2 linked regions of the Prochlorococcus marinus XMU1408 genome follow. The protein of the gene in region 1 interacts with the protein of each later gene in a pairwise test. Links are inferred from orthologs where the notes say so. Each region holds a gene or a part of one and is shown on either strand. Other genes may lie near its edges.

What was found.
Region 2: the proteins of DNJ73_RS09240 (region 1) and def interact in binary tests that used the Escherichia coli proteins (3 or more experiments, as listed by UniProt). The link is inferred for Prochlorococcus marinus XMU1408 from one-to-one orthologs.

Annotation. Positions count from the first base shown.
Region 1 is NZ_QJUE01000007.1:15,304-22,569, reverse strand. The notes cover bases 1-2,766. They hold DNJ73_RS09240 (aspartate-semialdehyde dehydrogenase), read left to right. Parts: upstream 1-747; coding sequence 748-1,785; downstream 1,786-2,766. Other genes in these bases: DNJ73_RS09230 (ribonuclease J), read left to right, coding at 2,757-2,766; dapA (4-hydroxy-tetrahydrodipicolinate synthase), read left to right, coding at 1,778-2,686; tig (trigger factor), read right to left, coding at 1-594. Outside these bases: more of DNJ73_RS09230, read left to right, coding at 2,767-4,706; tRNA lysidine(34) synthetase TilS, read right to left, coding at 4,722-5,702; DNJ73_RS09220 (DUF561 domain-containing protein), read left to right, coding at 5,833-6,612; excinuclease ABC subunit UvrB, read left to right, coding at 6,703-7,266.
Region 2 is NZ_QJUE01000001.1:129,573-136,960, forward strand. What follows is about bases 1-2,888. They hold def (peptide deformylase), read right to left. Parts: upstream 1,805-2,888; coding sequence 1,196-1,804; downstream 1-1,195. Other genes in these bases: DNJ73_RS00635 (ABC transporter ATP-binding protein/permease), read right to left, coding at 1-277; DNJ73_RS00640 (hypothetical protein), read right to left, coding at 397-678; DNJ73_RS00645 (histidine triad nucleotide-binding protein), read right to left, coding at 794-1,129; DNJ73_RS00655 (alpha/beta hydrolase family protein), read left to right, coding at 1,900-2,888. Also shown: more of DNJ73_RS00655, read left to right, coding at 2,889-3,822; DNJ73_RS00660 (aminotransferase class V-fold PLP-dependent enzyme), read right to left, coding at 3,819-5,066; DNJ73_RS00665 (SufD family Fe-S cluster assembly protein), read right to left, coding at 5,063-6,304; Fe-S cluster assembly ATPase SufC, read right to left, coding at 6,301-7,092; Fe-S cluster assembly protein SufB, read right to left, coding at 7,143-7,388. UniProt on the Escherichia coli protein: Removes the formyl group from the N-terminal Met of newly synthesized proteins. Requires at least a dipeptide for an efficient rate of reaction. N-terminal L-methionine is a prerequisite for activity but the enzyme has broad specificity at other positions.

The sequences.
Region 1 (7,266 bases):
ATTTGCTTTTCCACCTTCAATTTCACTTCCATCATCTGAGAATCTTCCTTTAAAGCTTACTAGCGCAATATCTCCTTTTTTTGCGGCACGATCACTAACTGGCACCTTAGTTGCTAGTTGAGCGCGGGATTGCTCAATGAGTTCATCAACTTTCTTTGGGTCAAATATTAATGTCTCTACTTCTGCAGTTAGGCCTGAATATTTTTTTAAAGTTGGAATAGGGGATATGTCAGTTTCAAGTTTTAATGTAAGAATTTTTTCTGGGTTAAAGTTTTCCAACATAGTTTCAAAACCCTCTTCGAGTTCTGGTTCACATAAAGGTTCAATTCCCTCTTGATCTAATGTTTCTGTCCATATTGTTTGTAAAAGTGATTCTAATGCGGATGCTTGTATTCTTTTGACTCCCAGTTGTTGAATCACCACTGCTTTTGGGACTTTACCTTTTCGAAACCCAGGGATTGAGATGGATCTGCTGAGTTTGCTTAAAGCTTCGTTGTAACTATTTTGGCATCGATCTGCGGGAACCTCTACCTCTACAGCAATTCTGCTATTAGGTTTTGAACTGGTTTTTACTTTTAATTTTGCAGCACTCATTGAAACGGAATTCTCAAATTTGGTTAGCGTAAGAAAGCGTTAGTTCACTTCCAAAGCTATTGTGGCCTAAAAAGCATCGAAAAATTTGTTATTTGTTGATTTTTCCAATAAGAAAAATTTTTTTGTTAACCCTTTTTAATTTCTTTATCAAGTTTGGACCCACAATTTCTTCTACCAGAGAGACCTCTCACAGTTGCGATCCTTGGATCGAGTGGAGCTGTGGGTAAAGAATTATTAGCTTTGCTTGAAGAGAGATCTTTTCCTATTGATAAATTAACTTTACTAGCATCGCATCGTTCAGCAGGAGAGATTCAGAATTTTTGTGGCACTGAGTTGAAAGTTGAAGAAACAACTCAAGAGAGTTTTAAGAATGTAGATTTAATTTTAGCTTCAGCTGGCAGTTCTATATCTCGTAAGTGGAAAGATGCAATTCTCAGCTCGGGAGCTTTGATGATTGACAATTCAAGTGCATTTCGAATGGAAAATGATGTTCCTTTGATTGTTCCTGAAGTCAACCCTGACGATTTAAGTAAGCATAAAGGGTTAATTGCTAATCCTAATTGCACAACTATTTTATTAGCTTTGGTTCTTGCTCCATTGACAAGGCGAATTCCTATTAAGCGGATTGTTGTCTCAACTTATCAATCTGCAAGTGGGGCTGGTGCAATGGCAATGGAAGAATTAAAAAAATTAAGTCAAGAAGTTTTAGATGGATTAACTCCAAAAAGTAAAGTTCTTCCATATTCTTTGGCATATAATCTTTTTTTGCATAATTCACCTTTGCAATCAAATAATTATTGCGAGGAAGAAATGAAAATGGTTAATGAAACTCGAAAAATCCTTGGTGATCCTTCGCTTTCATTGACTGCAACATGTGTAAGAGTTCCAGTTTTTAGAGCCCATTCTGAAGCGGTAAATATTGAATTTACTCAGCCTTTTCCGATAAAAGAGGCTTATGAAATTTTGGAATCTGCACCTGGAGTTGAAATACTTGAGGATTTTGAAAACAATCGTTTTCCTATGCCACTAGATGTAACTGGTAGGGACCCTATATCTGTAGGTCGAATAAGGCAGGATATAAGTAACCCAAATGCTTTGGAACTATGGTTGTGTGGAGATCAAATCCGCAAAGGCGCAGCGCTCAATGCAGTTCAAATTGCTGAACTTCTATTACCAAAAAACCATGAGTAAGTCAGCTTTATTGTCTCCTGCACCTTTTGGAAGGATATTAACTGCAATGGTTACTCCCTTTGATGAAACGGGGCGGGTAGATTACGGTCTGGCTGCTGATTTGGCTAATTATTTAGTAGATCAAGGTTCAGATGGCATCGTTGTATGCGGAACTACCGGAGAGTCTCCGACTTTAACTTGGCAAGAACAACAAAAGATGCTTGAAACAGTGCGAAATTCTTTAGGCTCAAGAGCTAAAGTTTTGGCTGGGACAGGAAGTAATTCGACTTCTGAGGCAATCGAAGCTACAAAGGAAGCAGCTAATTCAGGCGCTGATGGTGCTTTAGTGGTTGTTCCTTACTACAACAAACCACCTCAAGAAGGATTAGAAGTTCATTTTCGCTCAATTGCAAATGCAGCTCCAAAGTTACCTTTGATGCTCTATAACATTCCTGGGAGGACAGGGTGTTCGATATCGCCTAGTATTGTAAGTAAGCTTATGGATTGCAGTAATGTAGTCAGTTTTAAAGCTGCAAGCGGAACAACAGAGGAAGTGACTCAATTAAGAAACTATTGTGGAGAAGGTTTAGCTATTTATAGCGGTGATGATGCTTTGCTTTTGCCAATGCTTTCAGTAGGAGCAGTAGGTGTTGTTAGTGTTGCAAGTCATTTAGTTGGTCCTAGTTTGAAAAAAATTATAGAGAGTTTTTTAGAGGGCAAATACGCTGAGGCACTTTATTTGCACGAGAAATTACAACCTCTTTTCAAATCCCTTTTTGCAACAACTAATCCAATACCTATTAAAACGGCACTTCAATTAATCGGTTGGTCTGTTGGACCTCCTCGAAGTCCTCTAGTCTCTTTAAACAGCGAAATGAAAGAAGAACTCTTGAAGATACTTTCTTCTATGAGGTTGATCTGATCGATTCTCTTGTATTCGAGACCACCTTACTTTCATTTAAGTAACAACCAAGTTTTTTACATAAATTTCCATGACATCAAGTTCAATGAATTCTCAAAGTTCAAAAAATGCTCAATCAAAATCTCCTTGTTTGAGGATTATTCCTTTAGGCGGCCTAGGAGAAATTGGCAAAAATACTTGCGTTTTTGAATATGGTGACGACATCATGATTCTTGATGCGGGTCTGGCTTTCCCGACTGATGGCATGCATGGTGTCAATGTAGTCATGCCTGACACTACTTATTTACGTGAAAATCAAAGCCGAATAAGAGGCTTGGTAGTAACTCATGGGCATGAAGATCATATTGGAGGTATTTCTCATCATTTAAAGAACTTTAATATTCCTATTATTTATGGTCCTCCCTTAGCAATGTCTATGCTTAGAGGGAAAATGGAGGAAGCAGGTGTTGCTGATAGAACAACCATACAAGTATGTGGACCTAGAGAAGTTATCAAAGTTGGGCAACATTTCTCAGTTGAATTTGTACGAAATACACATTCAATTTCAGATAGTTATTCCTTTGCCGTAACTACTCCAGTGGGGGTAGTATTTTTTACAGGAGATTTCAAGTTTGACCATACGCCGCCTGATGGTCAGCCTTCAGATCTAGCAAGGATGGCACACTATGGTGATCAAGGTGTTCTTTGCCTTCTATCTGATTCAACTAACTCAGAAGTTACAGGATTCACGCCTTCTGAATATTCTGTTTTTCCAAATTTAGATAGATATATAGCTACTGCTGAGGGAAGAGTAATGGTGACTACTTTTGCTAGTTCTACTCATCGTGTAGCAATGCTTTTAGAGTTAGCCATGAAAAATGGTAGAAAAGTTGGCTTGCTAGGTCGTTCAATGTTGAATGTGGTTGGTAAAGCAAGAGAACTTGGATATATGCGCTTCCCTGATGATTTATTTTTTCCAATTAAACAGATAAGAGATTTGCCCGATAGAGAGACTTTTTTATTGATGACAGGCAGCCAGGGAGAATCAATGGCTGCATTGAGTCGTATCGCCAGAGGTGAGCATCAACATGTTCAGTTAAAAACCAGTGATACAGTCATTTTTTCCGCTAGTCCTATTCCTGGAAATACTATTTCTGTAATGCATACGATTGATAAATTAATAAAACTGGGTGCAAAAGTTATCTATGGAAAAGATAAGGGTATCCATGTTTCAGGTCATGGCTGTCAAGAAGATCAAAAATGGATGCTTGGATTAACTAGACCTAAATTCTTTATTCCAGTGCATGGTGAGTACAGAATGCAAGTTCTTCATGGAAAAACGGCTGTATCGATGGGAGTTCATCCGGAAAACGTATTAGTCATGGAAAATGGGGACGTTGCTGAATTAAGACCTGATTCTCTCGTTCAAGGTTCGCCAGTTAAATCAGGAGTTGAATTACTAGATTCTTCTAGAACAGGTGTTGTCGATACTCGTGTACTAAAAGAGCGGCAGCAACTTGCTGATGATGGAGTTATCACGGTTCTCACTCCGATTAGTACTGATGGCGTAATGGTTGCACCACCAAGGGTGAATCTTCGTGGAGTCATAACTAATGTTGATGCTAAAACAATGGTTAATTGGACTGAAAGAGAAATTAATTGGGTTTTAGAAAATCGATGGAAACAGCTTGTTCTTAAGACAGGAGGCAAGTCAGTTGAGGTCGATTGGATTGGTTTGCAAAGAGAAGTTGAATCAGGACTATCTCGAAGATTGAGAAGAGAGGTTCAAGCTGAGCCATTAATACTTTGCCTTGTTCAACCTGCTCCTGGCGGAACTCGTGCATATAAACCACAACTTGATCAACAGTCAGAGTCACGATCAGCAGTTAAGAAAATTGCTGATACAGCTTCTAAGTCAACAAATGCATCGGTAGCAAATAAAGAGACAAGTTCACCAACGGAACAAAAATCCAATAGCGAATCTAATTCTGAAGAAATGCCATCTGGAAGAACAAGACGACGTAGATCAGCAATTAGCTAATAGGCACAATTATTATTAATTAGTCTTGTTTGATACATTAATATTTTCTTTGTCCCAACTTACAAGGAAGTCTCCATGAAGATGGATAGTTCCAGGTGGCTTGTTTCGAGATATCTTGTTATTTATTTCTTCGATTTGTAGAGCTGTTATTCTTTTAACTCCTAACATTTTCAACCAATTAGAAAGGATTATTTTTCTAATTGAGTTTGTGAAATCTATTAGTTTTTTTCGTGATAGCGAATTTATATGCTCTCCCTTGCAAAATTCTATTGCTATTTTTGCAAATGATTGTTGGTCTTCGCTATAACTTTCAAGTCTATTAGCTACATATGCAATTCTTGAATCTGCGCCTTTATATATTGAATTTAAAATTGGTAAAATTTCATTTCTAATTCTATTTCTTGTTAAATTTATATTTGTGTTTGAAGGATCAATCCAAATTGGTAAATTAAACTCCTTACAAATTTCGAGAGTTTCTCTTCTGTTAAATATTAGAAAAGGCCTAGCTAAATTGAGATTTTTATCTAAAACTCTTTGTTCTTTAAGTGTACTTAGACCAATCAGATCACTTCCTCTAGCTAGATTCATAATGATTGTTTCTGCACGATCAGTAGCGGTATGCCCTGTTAATATTCTTTGACAAGGAAAATTTATATTTTCTGATGATAATAATTTGGCTTTCATTATTAGGTTTTGATATCTCCAGTTTCTAGCTTTCTCTTCATTACTTGCTTCTTCTTTATTTGCTTGATTAGAGTGAAATGATATTTGCTTATTAAGACACCAAAGTTTTAGCTCGTTTTCTATTTTTTCAGATTTTCTATGCCATTGGTGATCGCCATGCCATATTTCGATTTGCCAGTTATATAGCTTTTTTAAATCAGTAATTAATTTCAGAAGGGCCATTGAATCTTGTCCCCCAGATACAGCTAAAAGAAGAGTTGAGTTACTTGGAAGCAGAGATTTATTTTGTTTGAGCCTTTTGTGCAAACGCATATGCCATTTGCTCCAAGACCTTTGATTTGGGTCAGATTGTGACATTTGCTTTGGTTTCAGAGCTCTATTAGCATTTTGTTAGTTCTTTTGCTGAGTCAGTGTCACAATCAGATTAATAGTTGATGTTTTTATGACACTTTTGCAGACTTTGCCCGTTTCACTTCAAAAGAGTATTCAACATAGATCTTTATTGAAAGTAATTTCTGGTTTGAGTAATTTTAATCCAGAGTCAGTATTTCGAATTTCAAAAGCTGCAGGTCTTGGAGGTGCGGATTTATTAGATATTGCTTGTGAGCCAGAATTAGTAGAGTTAGCAGTGGAAGCTTCTAATCTTCCTGTTTGTGTAAGTTCGGTGGAACCAAAACTTTTTCCTGAAGCTGTTAAAGCAGGAGCATCAATTATTGAGATTGGGAATTTTGATTCTTTTTATCCAGATGGGCGTTTTTTCTCGGCTGAAGAGGTGTTGTCTTTAGCAGTGGAATCTCGACGACTTTTACCTGAAGTTGTTTTGTCAGTTACTGTTCCACATGTTTTGCCTTTAGATAGTCAAGCTCAATTAGCGTTAGATTTAGTTGATAAAGGGGTCGACTTGGTTCAGACAGAGGGAGGGACGAGTTCTCATCCAATCAGTCCTGGAACTTTAGGTTTAATAGAAAAAGCATCACCTACGTTGGCAGCCACTTTTGCTATCACAGCTGCTTTGAACAGTAATCATAGTGATGTGCCTGTGATTTGTGCGTCTGGACTCTCTGAAGTTACTGTCCCAATGGCTATATCAGTAGGAGCTTCTGGTGTCGGTATCGGCTCAGCTGTTAATAAATTGAATAGTCAATTAGCAATGATTGCTACTGTAAAAAGTCTACGTCAGGCTTTAAATTCCTTTGAATTCGCTTCCACGATTAATAAATGAATTTTATAACGTGAGTTAGAACTTTTTTGATTGCAAATTTCGCGAATATGAAATCAATAAATTTATCTTTTTTGATCATTTATTAAGAATATGCCTGAATATAAACTCCAAGCTCCATATGTACCAAAAGGTGATCAACCTGATGCTATTAAAGGTCTTGTTAGAGGTATAAATGATGGTGAAAAGTTTCAAACACTTTTAGGCGCAACTGGTACTGGTAAGACCTTTACGATAGCTAATTTAATTGCTCAAACTGGGAGGCCTTCATTAGTTTTAGCTCATAATAAAACACTTGCAGCTCAATTATGTAATGAGTTAAGAGAATTTTTTCCTGATAATGCGGTTGAATACTTTATTTCTTATTATGATTATTATCAGCCTGAAGCCTATGTTCCAGTTAGTGATACATACATAGCTAAGACATCTTCAATTAATGAAGAAATTGATATGTTACGCCACTCCGCAACTAGATCTTTGTTTGAACGAGATGATGTAATAGTGGTAGCTTCAATTAGTTGTATTTATGGCTTAGGAATTCCAAGCGAATATTTAAAGGCTTCTGTAAAGTTTAAAGTTGGTCAAAGTATTAATTTACGATTGTGCCTTAGATCATTAGTTTCTAATCAATATACTCGTAATGATGTAGAAATAAGT
Region 2 (7,388 bases), on another replicon or contig:
TTCCCGAAGGACCATCCCAAATGACCTTTAAGGAATTTTGAACTCCTCCTAAAAACTGGTTTGTTATCTCTGGAGCTAAATTGGTTAACAGGCTCATTAAACCTGTAAGTAAAAATAGAACTGTTCCGCCAACACAAAATAATAAAGCTATTAACAAATAGAGAAATAGCCAGCCATTGTTCTTTGTATAAGGTAGAAAATATGGCTGAGTAAGCTTTCTTAATTTAATAAGTTGGCTTACTAATCCTTTTTGAGCTTTAGAAATCGATGAGGTCATTTAATTGGATTATTTCAAAATCAATAAAACTTGATTAGCAATAAGGCTAGCGTATTTTTTAGAGTTAAATTTGACACTGTTTGAGAGGAAAACTCATCAAAGTGATTTATTTATATATCTTAGCTAAAACCCAAATATGTTTTTATTACCAAAGGTATTGGAAGTGAAAAAATAAGCTGCATATTAAATGAATGAACTGCAGGAATAGTTTGATCTAATATCCAAATAACTAAAAAAGGGGCATTCAGAATTATTTGCCATTGCCATTTATAAGTTAAAATTGACCATATTTTTTTTAAAATAGATTGCTGCTTATCACTAAGATTTGACCAAAAATCTTGTAAATCTGTACTTACTTTATTAATAATGCCGTTTTTATCTGCAGCTGTTTGAGAATCCATTGAACTTAACTAATTACCTATCTTATAGCGCAAAACTGGGGTGAGATGAGTCAGACACTAAGCCAGTAAGGCAATCGTGCTGATTGATTAGGAATCAATAATAAAAAGTAAATAATCAACCTGGAGGCCAATTTAATTTTCTTCCTCCGATTATGTGAATATGTAGGTGAAATACCGTTTGACCAGCTTCTTCTCCTGTATTGATAACAGTTCTCCAACTTTCAAGACCAGCAGCATTCGCAATTTTTGTTCCTTTAAGTAGTAAGTGACCAAGTAATTCTTGATCTTCTTCTGTTATTTGTTGCAGACTTTGGATAGGTTTTCTGGGAATTAATAAAATATGGGTAGGTGCTTGGGGAGTTATGTCTTTAAAAGCTAAGCATTTTTCATCGCTAAAAACCTCATCACAAGGTAATTCACCACTAATAATTTTATCGAAAATTGTTGTCATTTAATTTGGAGAGAGATAAAGAATTGAATAGGGTTTGATTTTTGTAGTTTTAATTAAAAAGAATTTTTAATTTGTTGCTTTTATGACATCGCTTTGATTGAAATTATTTTCATTTAATTGTTTTTTGAGTTCATTTTCATCAGTGACTCTATCAACAAAGCAGACACCATTTAGGTGATCTATTTCGTGCTGAATACATCGTGCCATTAGACCATCAGCATTCATTTTTTTGGGTCTCCCCATTTCATCTCGATAACTTAATTTGATTGATGAGGGCCTTAAAACATTTAAATATACTCCAGGAATACTTAGACAGCCTTCTTCATAAGTATCTATGGTTGCACTAGATGAAATTATTTCAGGATTTATAAAAACATTTGGAGGAGCATTGGGATCTTCAAAGTTTAAATCAATAACCAAAAGCCTTTTATGTATGCCTACTTGCGGCGCAGCTAAACCAATTCCTTTGGCTGAATACATAGTTATAAGCATATCTTTAACTAACTTTCGAATTGAGTCATCAACTTTGACGATACGATTCGCAGGGGTTCTTAAAGCTTCGTTGCCAAGCTGAAATACCTTCAAAGGGGGGTTTGTGACAGGTTCTTTAGAAACTGATATTGAAGGCTTCTTTTTTTCTGCATTTTTTGCAAGTTGAGCAAAACTGCCAGCCAAAGGAGTCTCAAAACAACAACTTTTATACTGTACTTTGTTTTAAGTTAAGTGAGTGAATTAATCATTGACTCTCAACATCAAGGATGAATCAAAAAATGACAATCTTGGATGCTGAAAAAGTTTATGGCGAAGCTCCAATAGTTAAAGAGCCTCGGATAATAGGAGATTGGGTTTTATGGTTAGAACAAAGACCAAACGAAAAGGGAAGAACTACTGCTTTAATTAGACCTTGGAGAGAAAAAGATTCATTACCTCAAGAGTTAACACCTTATCCGATAGATTTAAGGACAAAAATTCATGGTTATGGTGGAGCCCCATTAACGGTTGCTTTAAATGATTCAGTTCTGATATTAACTTGGATTGATAATTACGATAATTGCTTGTGGATGAGAACTTGGCTTTGCGAAAAATACGATGAGAAATCTTCTTCTTCTTTTAAATTAATACCAAAAATAGAATCAATTTGTCTTTCGAAAAAGGACACATCTTTTCTAGCAGGTGGTGTAATTGACTTAGAAAAAAATATTTGGATTGGATTGCTGGAAGAGAAAGGAGAAGATTATATAGTTTCTTTTTCTCTAGAAAAAACTTATCAAAATCCAAAAAAACTATATTCTTCTAAAGGTTTTTTAGGTTATCTTGCACTGAATTCGAAAGATCGAAAATTGGCATGGATTGAATGGCAAAAAACTTCAATGCCCTGGGATTCAAATGAATTAAAACTAGCTAGATTACAAGAAGATGGGAATTTTATAAAAATAATAACTATTAATAGTGAATATTTGAAATTTAAGGGACAAATATCATTTTTTAATCCTGTGTGGTCGGATAAAGGTGAACTCTACGTAGCTGAAGACACCACGGGATGGTGGAATATCACGCAAATTAAAACTGACACAAATAATACAGCTATTACTATTAATCAAAAAAAATGGACTATTCGAGCTGAAATCGCTTTTCCTCAATGGGTTCTCGGTATGTCGAGTTTTTCATGTGCGGGGGATGATGTTGTTGTCTCTTTTGCTCAGGAAGGAATTTGGACTTTAGCTTTATTTCAAAAAAATAGTTCAATAGTAATTATTGATCAGCCTTTTAATGAGTTTTCAGGACTTCATTCACATCAGAATCGACTAGTTGCAATTGCAAGTAGTCCATTAATTGGTGAAGGGATTTTTGAAATAGATTTATTGGATTACAGCTGGGATCATACTCCTGCCTCTTCATTGAGCTTGGATCCAAAGCAAATAAGTATTGGTGAATCTTTTTGGTTTAGCGGAGCGAATGAAGAAGATGTCCATGCTTGGTATTATCCACCTCTTAATAGCCCAACAAAACCACCTCCATTATTGGTTAAAAGTCATAGCGGACCAACAGGTATGGCTAATTGTGGACTGGATCTGGAGGTGCAATTTTGGACTTCTAGGGGTTGGGCGGTTGTCGATGTTAATTATGGAGGCTCTTCAGGTTTTGGTAGGGAATATAGAGATCGCTTAAAAGGGAATTGGGGTGTCATTGACGTCTTTGATTGTACTAAGGCTGCTCAGGTTTTAATTACTTCTGGAAAGGCAAATAAGGATTGCATAGCAATTATCGGGAGCAGTGCATCGGGATTTACAGCTTTAGGTTGCTTGTCATCCACTAATATTTTCAAAATAGCAGCATGTAAATATCCCGTAACTGATCTTTTAAGTATGGCTAATTCGACACATAGATTTGAAGAATTTTATTTGGATTACTTAATAGGTCATATCGAATCTGATTATGAAAAATATATTAAAAGATCTCCTTGTCAAAATGTTAATAATATCAATGTTCCATTAATATTATTTCATGGATTAAAAGATAAAATTATATCATTTGATCAATCTATTTTAATCAAAGAAGAATTATCAAAAAAAGAAATTCCTGTTGAAATTAATTTATTTAAGAAGGAAGGTCATGGATTTAAAGATGGCAGAATCAAGGTTCAAGTCTTGAAAAAAACTGAAGCTTTTTTTAGAAATAATCTTAATATTTAAGAATTCTTTTTTAAAAAAGAAATTATTGATTGTAATTCTTCAGTTAAGTAGTCAATTTCTGATGTAGTAGAAATAAAACTTAAGCTAGCTCTCGCTGTGCTCTTTATCCCATAGAAGCGATGAAGTGGTTGACAGCAATGATGACCGCTCCTTATACAAATATTACTATTGTCGAGTAATTCAGCAATATCATTAGAGTGAATTTCTTTGAAATAAAATGTGGCTAATGGCCCTCTCTCAGGCTGATTTAATGGACTAGGACCAAGAATTTTTACATCATCAATTTGTTCTAATTTTTCAAAAAGATATCTAGTTAATTCTTTCTCGTAATTATGAATTTCATTTAGTCCTATTGATTGTAAATAATTAAGGGCTTTTCCCATACCTATAGCTTCTCCTATTGCGGGTGTACCTGCTTCAAATTTGTGAGGTAAGTCTGCCCATGTACTTTCATTCTTGAAAACTTCATTAATCATTTCTCCTCCACCTAGGAAAGGTGGTATTTTCTCTAATATTTCTTCTCTGCCCCATAAAAAACCTATACCGGTTGGACCACAAAGTTTATGGGAAGATCCAGCAAGAAAATCAACACCAAGTTTTTTAATATCTACAGGCTTGTGAGCAAGACTTTGGCAAGCATCTAAAAGCACTAAGCTCCCTTTTTGATGCGCAAGATGAGATATCTCTTCAATAGGATTGCAGCAACCTAGAGTATTACTTACATGTACAAGGCTTACTAGTTTAGTTTTATTACTCAATTTCTTTTTAAAATCATCAATATCTAATTCCCCATTCTCATCAATATTGATATAAATGAGCTTGCACTTTTTTTGTTTGGATATTATTTGCCAAGGAACTATATTGCTGTGATGCTCCATTAAACTGATTAATATTTCATCGTTTTCCTGAAGTTCATAATTACCCCATGAATAAGCCACAAGGTTGATAGCTTCTGTTGCATTTCTAGTGAAAATAATTTCTTTTGCATTATTACTGTTAATAAACCTTGCTGTTAACTTTCTAGCATTTTCAAACTCTTCAGTAGCAATTGCACTAAGTTGATGAGCACCCCTGTGAACATTAGCATTTTGATAGCTATAATATTTTTTTAAAGTATCTATTACTTCTTGTGGCTTTTGGCTAGTAGCAGCATGATCAAGATATATTAAATTCTTACGATCTCCATTTATTAGTGGGAAATCTTTTCTACTTTTTTCAGCAATATGATCTATTAAATGTTTCACTTTTTTATTAACTTTTCAAAAAAATTCCATTTTTTAGCACTTTTAGGAAAGTGGGAAATAATTTCATCATAATATCCTTTTAATAATAAAGAATTAGCATGTTCATTATCAATCCCTCTACTAAGTAAATAAAATAATTCTTCATCTTGAAGTTGACTTACAGTTGCTCCATGAGTGCACCTAACATCATCAGCAACTATTTCAAGCTCTGGTTTTGTATCAATTTTTGCGCGTTTAGAAAGTAGTAAATTTCTACTTAGCTGAGCAGCTTCTGTTTTTTGCGCTTTTTGAGGAACTTCTATCGAACCATTGAAGATGCAGTGGGAATTTTCAGAAGCGACAGCTTTTTGTAATTGATCAAGTCTTCCGTTTGGGCCGTCAAATCTAATTAGTGAGTGTGTAGCTATTTGCTCTTTTGATTTAGTTACTTGTAGTCCTTTAATGATTGTTGAAGCTTCACCTTCTCGTTGAATTATTCTTGGTTCGAATCGGGCGTAATCCCAACCATGGTATAAAGAATGGAGAGAATATATACTTTTTTCTGATTGTTCTACTGCTAAAGTGCAAATTGAGCAGGATTCTTTTCCTTCACCCATAGAAATCAACCCATGGGTTAACTCTACGTTAGATTCAATTTTTATTTCGGTTAAATGATTTTGTGCGGAGTTATTATTACCTAAGAAAACTTGTAAGAGATCTAATTTTGCACCTCTCTCTAAAAGTAAAAATACTCTAGTAGAGATAGATTTTTCTTCAATAGATGGTACTACTAGTTCTAACGATCCATTAAAATGATTTTTAACTTTTAAAGCTAAAATATTTGAGCTTGATGCTTGATTAAGAGATACTGAAATATCATTTTTTATATTATTGGATTTAACTATTTTTCCTACATTCTTTTCAATTTCTATATCTGTAAGTGTTTCAATACCATTAGGCAAATTAATATCATTAACTTTATTTTCAATAGAATTAATTACAATTCTTTCTCTATCTTTTTCCTTATCGGGCAAGATGGATTGATCTTTTGATGAGATATCTTTGTGATTATTAATGAGTGGTAAGGATAAAAAACTATTTAATCTCTTGAAGTTGGATAAACGCCATGCTTCATCCTTGTTAGACGGCATACCTTTTTCTAAAAGTTTTCCTCGACCTATGGTTTGTTCTTTTTTTAAATAACCTTGAGTAGGCGGAAGAGAATTAAGCCATTCTCGGCAAATAGCCGATGATTTCATTTTGCCATCTCCCTATTCTTGATATTTTTATCAATGAAGTCATATCCAGACTTTTCAAGATCAATTGCAAGCTCTTTATTGCCAGTTTTTATTATTTTTCCTTCAGCCATAATGTGTACAAAGTCAGGAGTAATTTCATTCAAGAGTCTTTGATAATGCGTGATTAAAATTGTTGCCGAATTTGGTCGCGATAGTCTATTGATCCCAGACGCAACAATTCTTAGAGCATCAATATCAAGCCCTGAGTCAGTTTCATCCAGTATTGATATTGATGGCTCCAGAAGTGCCATTTGCAGAATCTCGTTACGTTTTTTTTCTCCTCCAGAAAAACCTTCATTTACGCTTCTTTCTAGAAAGGCTGGATCCATTTCTACTATTTTCAATCTTTCTTTAACTAGATCTTCGAATTCAAAAGTATCTAATTCACTTTTAAGTAATTCTTTTCTTCTAGAATTAGTGGCAACCCTTAAGAACTCTAAATTACTAACTCCAGGAATTTCTACCGGATATTGAAAACCAAGAAAAATCCCAATTCTTGCTCTTTCTTCAGGAGCTAACTCTAGAATATTCATTCCTTTAAACTGGATGGAGCCTGATAGAACTTTGTAAGATGGATGGCCAGCTATAACTTTTGAAAGTGTACTTTTTCCACTTCCATTGCGACCCATTATTGCGTGAATTTCCCCTTCTTTTACTAATAGATTTACACCATTAAGAATATGTTGATCCTCAACACTGGCATGAAGATCTTCAATAGATAATATTGTTTCTGAAGTTGATAAAATCACTAAATTAGAGGGAAAGTTGTAGTGGGGGAAAGGTATGGTTTGTGTTGTTTTTATCCAACTGAACCCTCCAATTTTAAAGCTAGAAGTTTATCTGCTTCAGATGCAAACTCCATAGGTAATTCATTAAAAACATCACTGCAAAATCCACTAATTAACATTGAAACAGATTCTTCAAAGTCAATTCCTCTGCTTTGCAAGTAAAAAAGTTGATCCTCTGAAATCCTACAAGTACTAGCTTCATGTTCAATATTTGATTGAGGTTGTTGAGATTGAATATATGGATATGTATTCGCACT